DNA from 2 places in the Sphaerisporangium dianthi genome. Region 2 is predicted to be linked to the other one. Evidence: riboswitches for the same ligand, from Rfam matches in the RefSeq annotation. Region 2 holds a riboswitch; the other holds the start of a gene.
What was found. Region 2 has a riboswitch for cobalamin ahead of ACFO60_RS35780 (ribonucleoside-diphosphate reductase subunit alpha). Riboswitches for the same ligand answer to the same signal wherever they lie in the genome.
Positions count from the first base shown of each region.

Region 1: linked by a shared signal. The riboswitch ahead of cobN (cobaltochelatase subunit CobN) and the one ahead of ACFO60_RS35780 (ribonucleoside-diphosphate reductase subunit alpha) in region 2 are both predicted to bind cobalamin.

Region 1 is NZ_JBHSFP010000024.1:126,175-129,581, reverse strand. Features, by position in the region: gene ACFO60_RS28395 (precorrin-3B synthase) at 1-1,093, opposite strand, end outside; cobalamin riboswitch at 1,138-1,311, shown strand; gene cobN (cobaltochelatase subunit CobN) at 1,360-3,407, shown strand, end outside.
Region 2 is NZ_JBHSFP010000040.1:37,081-40,487, forward strand. Features, by position in the region: gene ACFO60_RS35780 (ribonucleoside-diphosphate reductase subunit alpha) at 1-1,804, opposite strand, end outside; cobalamin riboswitch at 1,927-2,125, opposite strand; gene ACFO60_RS35785 (tripartite tricarboxylate transporter substrate-binding protein) at 2,185-3,147, opposite strand; gene ACFO60_RS35790 (DUF998 domain-containing protein) at 3,305-3,407, opposite strand, start outside.

The DNA of each region.
Region 1 (3,407 bases), on a different contig from region 2:
TCAGTCGGCCCAGCGGAGGCAGCACAACGAGCGCCGCCCGCCCGTCCGCCATGGCCACGACCCCGGGGCCGAGTGAGGGGACGAGGCGGGACGGAGTGGCCGGTGCGCGGAAGGCGGGTGCGCGGAGGGCGGGTGCGTTGGCGGCCAGGCGGGCGGTGATCCTGGCGGGGCCGTCGTCGAGTTCGGTGATGCGCCAGGCGCCGGATTTCTGGGCGGCGCGTTCGGCCAGGAAGGCCTCGGCGGCGGCGACCATCGCCGGCACGGCGTCCGCGAGGCCGGGGCGCAGCCCCGTGTCCTCGCCCGCCAGCAGCAACACCACTTCCACCGCTGTCCGGTCCTGCCGGTGGTTCTCGGGGGACTCCCGGGCTGAATGGGGGTTACCGGGTGATCCCTGCTTCAGGTGAAGGTCCGGGGGCGTTGCCCGGTCCTGCTGGGAGTTCCGCACCGATGCCTGGTTTCGCTGGGAGTCTCCGGGGGGTGCGGGGTCCTGCTGCTGGGAGTCTCCGGGAGGTGCGGGGGCGGGGGCGGACGCGGGAATTGGGAGGAGGGTGACGTCCGCGCGGAGCGGGACCATGTCGCCGCGGCCGTCGTCCAGGGCGAACAGGAAGCGGCCGGGCAGTTCCGCCAGGGCGGGGCGGGCCAGCACGGCGTCGTCCAGCTCGTCGACGAGTGGGGTGACGTCGGCGAGACCACGCCCGTCGACGCCGGACAGGGGGCCGGCGAGGATGTTGCGGACGCGTTCGTGGGTGGCCGAGGGCAGCAGCCCTATGGCGGCCATCCGCTCGGCGAACGCACGTCCTGTCTCGGCGGTGAGCCCGCGCACCTGCACGTTCGCGCGGGAGGTCAGCTCGATCACGCCGGACCCGTAGGAGGCGGCGGCGGTGGCGAGGGCGCGCAGACGTCCGGCGGTGAGCCTGCCGCCCGGCGTCCTGACCCGGGCGATGGCGCCGTCCGCCGCCTCGTGGGTCTGGAGCGCGCCGGGACAGGCGTCCGGCCGAGATCGCGTGAAGGAGGCGGGGGTGGGGTGAGCGTCGGCGGTGGTTTTGCCGTTGTGGGTAGGCTCGGGACGTCCGGAAAACTCGGCACTGGCCACGTTGAGGATCTTAACCCGACTTATCGCTATAAGTCGGGCGACGTGATCTGATGGACGGTGACGGCACATGGAGGAAGCCGGTGTGAATCCGGCGCGGTCCCGCCACTGTCACCGGGGAGTCAACCCCACCGAAGGCCACTGCCCGGCATGGGCGGGAAGGCCGGGGTGAGCGTCGATCCGGAAGCCAGGAGACTCCAGGCCGTCGTTGTGGACCCACGACGCGGGGCGCGGACCCCGAGTGAGGATGTGCCGTGCGCCATCTCCCCATGCTCCTGCTGTCGACCTCCGACACCGACCTGCTCAGCGCCCGCGCGAGCGGCCTGCCGTACCGGCTGGGAAACCCCGCCCGGCTGGCCCCCGACGATCTGCCGGGCCTGCTGGACGGCGTGGAACTCGTCGTCGTCCGCCTGCTCGGCGGGCGGCGGGTCTGGGAGGAGGGCCTGGACGCGCTGCTGTCCGGTTCCCTCCCGGTGGTGGTGCTCGGCGGTGAGCAGGCGCCCGACGCCGAGCTGATGGAGCTGTCCACCGTCCCGGGAGGGGTGTGCGCTCAGGCCCACGCCTATCTCGCGCACGGCGGCCCGGCGAACCTGGCCGAGCTGCACCGCTTCCTGTCCGACACCGTGCTGCTCACCGGCCACGGCTTCGCCCCGCCGGAGCCCACCCCGAGCTGGGGCGTCCTGGACCGCCCCGCGGTCCCCGGCGAAGACCACGCCGGCGCCCCGGACGAGCACCCGGAGATGTCCGCGAACGAGCGCTCCGGGGAGTCCGCGGATGAAGGCCCGGTGGTGTCCGCGGGCGATTCTCCGGGGGTGTCCGCGGAGAGCAGCCGCCCGGAGGGGGCTGCGGATGGGCGCTTTGGGGTGTCCGGGGGTGGGGGGCGGCCTGTTGTGGGGGTGTTGTACTACCGGGCCCACCACGTCGCGGGGAACACCGGGTTCGTGCACGCCCTGTGCGACGCCATCGAGGACGCCGGCGGGCGTCCGCTGCCGGTCTTCTGCGCCTCGCTCCGCACCGCGGAGCCCGAGCTGCTCGAGGTGCTCGGCCAGGCCGACGCGCTGGTCGTCACCGTCCTCGCCGCCGGGGGGACGCGCCCCGCGACCGCCTCGGCCGGGGGCGACGACGAGGCGTGGGACGTCGGCGCCCTGGCCCGGCTCGACGTGCCGATCCTGCAAGGGCTGTGCCTGACCGGCGGCCGGGACGCGTGGGAGGCGAGCGACGACGGCCTGTCCCCGCTGGACGCGGCGTCGCAGGTGGCGATCCCGGAGTTCGACGGGCGGATCATCACCGTGCCGTTCTCGTTCAAGGAGATCGACCAGGACGGGCTGACCGTCTACGTGGCCGACCCCGAACGCGCCGCCCGGGTCGCCGGGATCGCCGTGCGGCACGCCGTCCTGCGGCACGTCCCTCCGCGGGACAGGCGGATCGTGGTCATGCTGTCCGCCTACCCGACCAAGCACGCGCGGGTCGGCAACGCGGTCGGCCTCGACACGCCCGCCAGCGTCGTCCGTCTCCTCGCGGCCCTTCGCGCGGGCGGGTACGACATCGGGCCCGACGGCGAGGGCGGGTTCCCCGGAGTGGCCGAGCTGGACGGCGACGCGCTCATCCACGCGCTGATCGCCGCCGGCGGCCAGGACCAGGACTGGCTCACCGAGGAGCAGTTGGCGGGCAACCCGGTGCGGATCTCCGCCGCCCGCTACGGCGCCTGGTACCGGACCCTTCCCGAGGACCTGCGCGCCCGGATCGAGCGGCACTGGGGGCCGCCGCCCGGCGAGTTGTTCGTCGACCGTTCCCACGATCCGGACGGGGAGATCGTGCTGGCGGCGCTGCGCGCGGGCAATGTCGTGGTGATGGTGCAGCCGCCGCGCGGGTTCGGCGAGAACCCCATCGCGATCTACCACGATCCGGATCTGCCGCCGAGCCACCACTATCTGGCCGCCTACCGCTGGTTGCGGGACGGGTTCGGCGCGCACGCCGTGGTGCACGTCGGCAAGCACGGCAACCTGGAGTGGCTGCCCGGCAAGTCCGCCGGGATGTCGGCCTCCTGCGGGCCGGACGCGGCGCTCGGCGACCTGCCGCTGATCTACCCGTTCCTGGTGAACGACCCGGGGGAGGGCACGCAGGCCAAGCGGCGCGCGCACGCCACCCTGGTCGACCACCTGGTGCCTCCCATGGCCCGCGCCGACACCTACGGCGACATGGCGCGGCTGGAGCAGTTGCTGGACGAGCACGCCTCGATCGCCGCCATGGACCCGGCGAAGCTGCCCGCGATCCGCGCGCAGATCTGGACGCTGATCCAGGCCGCCCGGCTGGACCA
Region 2 (3,407 bases):
TGAACACGTTGGACACCTGCGGCTCGACGCACTCGTAGCAGCCGGCGATCGAGGCGATGGTCGCGGTGGGGGCGACGGCCAGCAGCAGCGAGTTGCGCAGGCCGGTCTCGGCGATGGTCGCGCGCAGCTCAGCCCACTCGCGCGGGTACGCCGGAGCGGCCTTGGGGAAGTGGTCCAGGTGCAGCACTCCCCCGGCGGCCCGCGTGTCGGCGTAGGACGGGTGCGCGCCGTGCTCGGCGGCGAGGGCGGCCGAGGCGCCGTACGCGGCCAGCGCCATCTCCTCGGCGGCGCGTGTGGACAGCGCCAGCGCCTCGGGCGAGTCGAACGGCAGCCGCGCCGCGAAGAACACGTCCGCCAGTCCCATCACGCCGAGGCCGATCGGCCGCCAGCGCTTGTTGGCGGCCTCCGCCTCGGGCGTCGGGTAGAAGCCGCGGTCGATGGACCTGTCCAGGAAGCGGACGGCCGTCGCCACCGTGGCCCGCAGCCGCGCCCAGTCGAGCTCGCCGTCCACCAGGTGCGCCGCCAGGTTGACCGAGCCGAGGTTGCACACGGCGGTCTCGGCGTCGCTGGTCACCTCCAGGATCTCGGTGCACAGGTTGGACAGGTGGATGACGTTCTCCGGCCGCGCCGTCTGGTTGGAGGCGCGGTTGGATGCGTCCTTGAACGTCATCCAGCCGTTGCCCGTCTGGGCGAGCGTGCGCATCATGCGGCCGTACAGCGTCCTGGCGGGCAGCCGCCTGACGTACCGGCCGGCGGCCTCGGCCGCCCGGTAGGCGCGGTCGAACTCCTCGCCCCACAGGTCGGTCAGCTCGGGGACCTCCTTGGGGTCGAACAGCGACCACGTCTCGTCGGCCTCGACGCGGCGCATGAACTCGTCAGGGACCCAGTTGGCCAGGTTCAGGTTGTGGGTGCGGCGGGCGTCCTCGCCGGTGTTGTCGCGCAGCTCCAGGAACTCCTCCACGTCGGCGTGCCACGTCTCCAGGTACACGCAGGCCGCGCCCTTGCGCCGGCCGCCCTGGTTGACCGCCGCGACGCTCGCGTCCAGCGTCCGCAGCCACGGCACGATGCCGTTGGAGTGGCCGTTGGTGCCCCGGATCAGCGAGCCGCGCGAGCGGACGCGGGTCCAGGAGACGCCGATGCCGCCCGCGTACTTCGACAGCCTCGCCACCTGGCCGTACCGCTCGTAGATGGCCTCCAGCTCGTCGCGCGGCGAGTCGAGCAGGAAGCAGGACGACAGCTGCGGGCGGCGCGCCCCGGAGTTGAACAGCGTCGGCGAGCTCGGCAGGTACGACAGCGTCGACATCAGCCGGTACAGCTCGCCCGCCTCGGCGACGCTCTCGGCGAGCCCGCACGCCACGCGCAGGAAGAAGTGCTGCGGCGCCTCCAGCACCCCCCGGGTGACCGGGTGGCGCAGCAGGTAGCGGTCGTAGACGGTGCGCAGCCCGAAGTACTCGAACCGGGCGTCCCCCTCGGGGTCGACGAGCGCGTCGAGCTCGGCGGCGTTGGCGCGCACGAACTCCGCGAGGGCGTCCTGCACCAGCCCTGCCTCGTGCGTGGCGGCGACCGACTCGGAGAACGACCGCACCCCGTGCGCGGCGGCCTCCTCGGCGACCTCCTCGGCCAGCAGGCGGGCCGCGACGCGGGAGTTGGCCGGATCGGCGATGACGCGCGCGGCCGCCTCCTCGATGGCCAGCCGCCTGTCCGCCGTCCGCCGTACGCCCCCGCCCTCCCGCTCGTCCCGCTCGCCCGGTTCCTCCGGCGAATGGGGCGATCGGGGCGGCGGCATGTCGCGTGTCACGGTCACGTGGTCTCTCCTCGTGCGCTCGAATCCCCCGTACGAGGGCACGCGTCGGAGCACGACCGGAGAGCAGCGATGTGCGGGCACGCCGGATGACCCCGTCACGCGGCCCACCCTCGAGGCCCTGGACGACTACAGCGTCACCGGCAGGTTTTCGGGCTCGCGGGCGCCTCACTCGTGCCTACCGGCCGTCGCTTCCCAGGCTGTGCGGCCCAGTGCTCACATGACGGCTTTCGTTCCCGCTCACCGCTGCGGGGCAGCCCCGGAATCGCACCGGGTTCCCTCTTGCCTCGCCCCGAAGGGCGAACCAGCGACGAGCAGGATCCTACATCTAGTGGCCCTGAGCGCAACCACCCCCACAAGTTGTGTAGCCCGACCCGTCCTGCTCACACGCGCAGGCCCAGTTCCCCTAGTGCGCGGCCCAGGCGAGCGGTCTCGACGCGGAGCCACTGCCGGAAGTCCTCCCCTTCCAGATACAGCGGCGTCCAGCCGTTGCGCGCGCACAGCTCCCTCCACCGCGGCGAGCCGGCGACGTCGTGGCACATGCCGATCAGCGCGGCCCGGTCGTCGTCGGGCAGGTCGCCGGGCCCGAGCAGCCCGCGCCAGTTCGCGCAGTACAGGTGCGTGTCGCACTCCAGCATCGTCGGCGCGTCCACCCCGGCGATGCGGTCGGGCGACGAGACGGCGAGCGCGCGCAGCCCGCCTGTGCGCAGGGCTTCACGCACGCCGTTGTGACCGGCGAGGACCACCGCCACCTCCCCGCCGGCGAGCGCGGCCGCGGCCTCCTGGGTGGTGGGGTAGGCGACGTACCGCAGCAGGCGCGGGTCCACGCCGAGGCTCTGCGCCAGCATGCCGAACAGCACGTGGTCCACCCCGCCCTCGGCCCGGCCGCCCAGCGTCAGCTTGGCCGGGTCGCGGCGCATCGTGTCCGCGAACGCGCCGAAGGACCTGAGCGGAGAGCCGGCCCGCACCACCAGCGCCTCCCACTCCCCGCAGAGCCGGGCCAGCGGCGTGGTGCCCGCGAAGGCGCCCGCCTGCCGCGCCGCCCGGACGGTGCCGACCAGTTCGGGCTCGGCCATCAGCACATGGCGCACGCGCCGCACGCGCCCGAACTCCGTCAGCGCGACGTAGGAGGGCCGGTTCACCAGGCGCAACTCACCGACGAGGGCCGCCCGTTCGGCGATGCCCTTGAGGGCCTGGGCCACGCGGCCGGCCTCACCGCCGGACGGGCCGGGCACCACGACCGGCAGCGTCACCGAGGCGAGCTTGCGCGAACCTGGGGGGTCGGAGCATCCCGCCGCCAGCGCCACGAGCCCGGCACCGAGCGCGAGCACCTGCCGACGACGCATACTTCACGCCCTTTCCCCCGATATACAACTAAATGCCCGCTTCACCTTCTCCCCACACCGGCCCTCCCGCCCCGCACGCCCCGCCGACCGGCGCGGCGACGCCCATCGCGATCTCCCCGAGGTCAGGGACACGATCCCGGATCACCGGACCACCGCCTCAGCCGGCGGCCCGCACCACGCCGCCCTCGGAGTCACGCACCGTGCCGCCCCCGGAGTCACGCAGCACCCGCAGCGCCAGCGCGGTCAGCCAGGCCATCCCC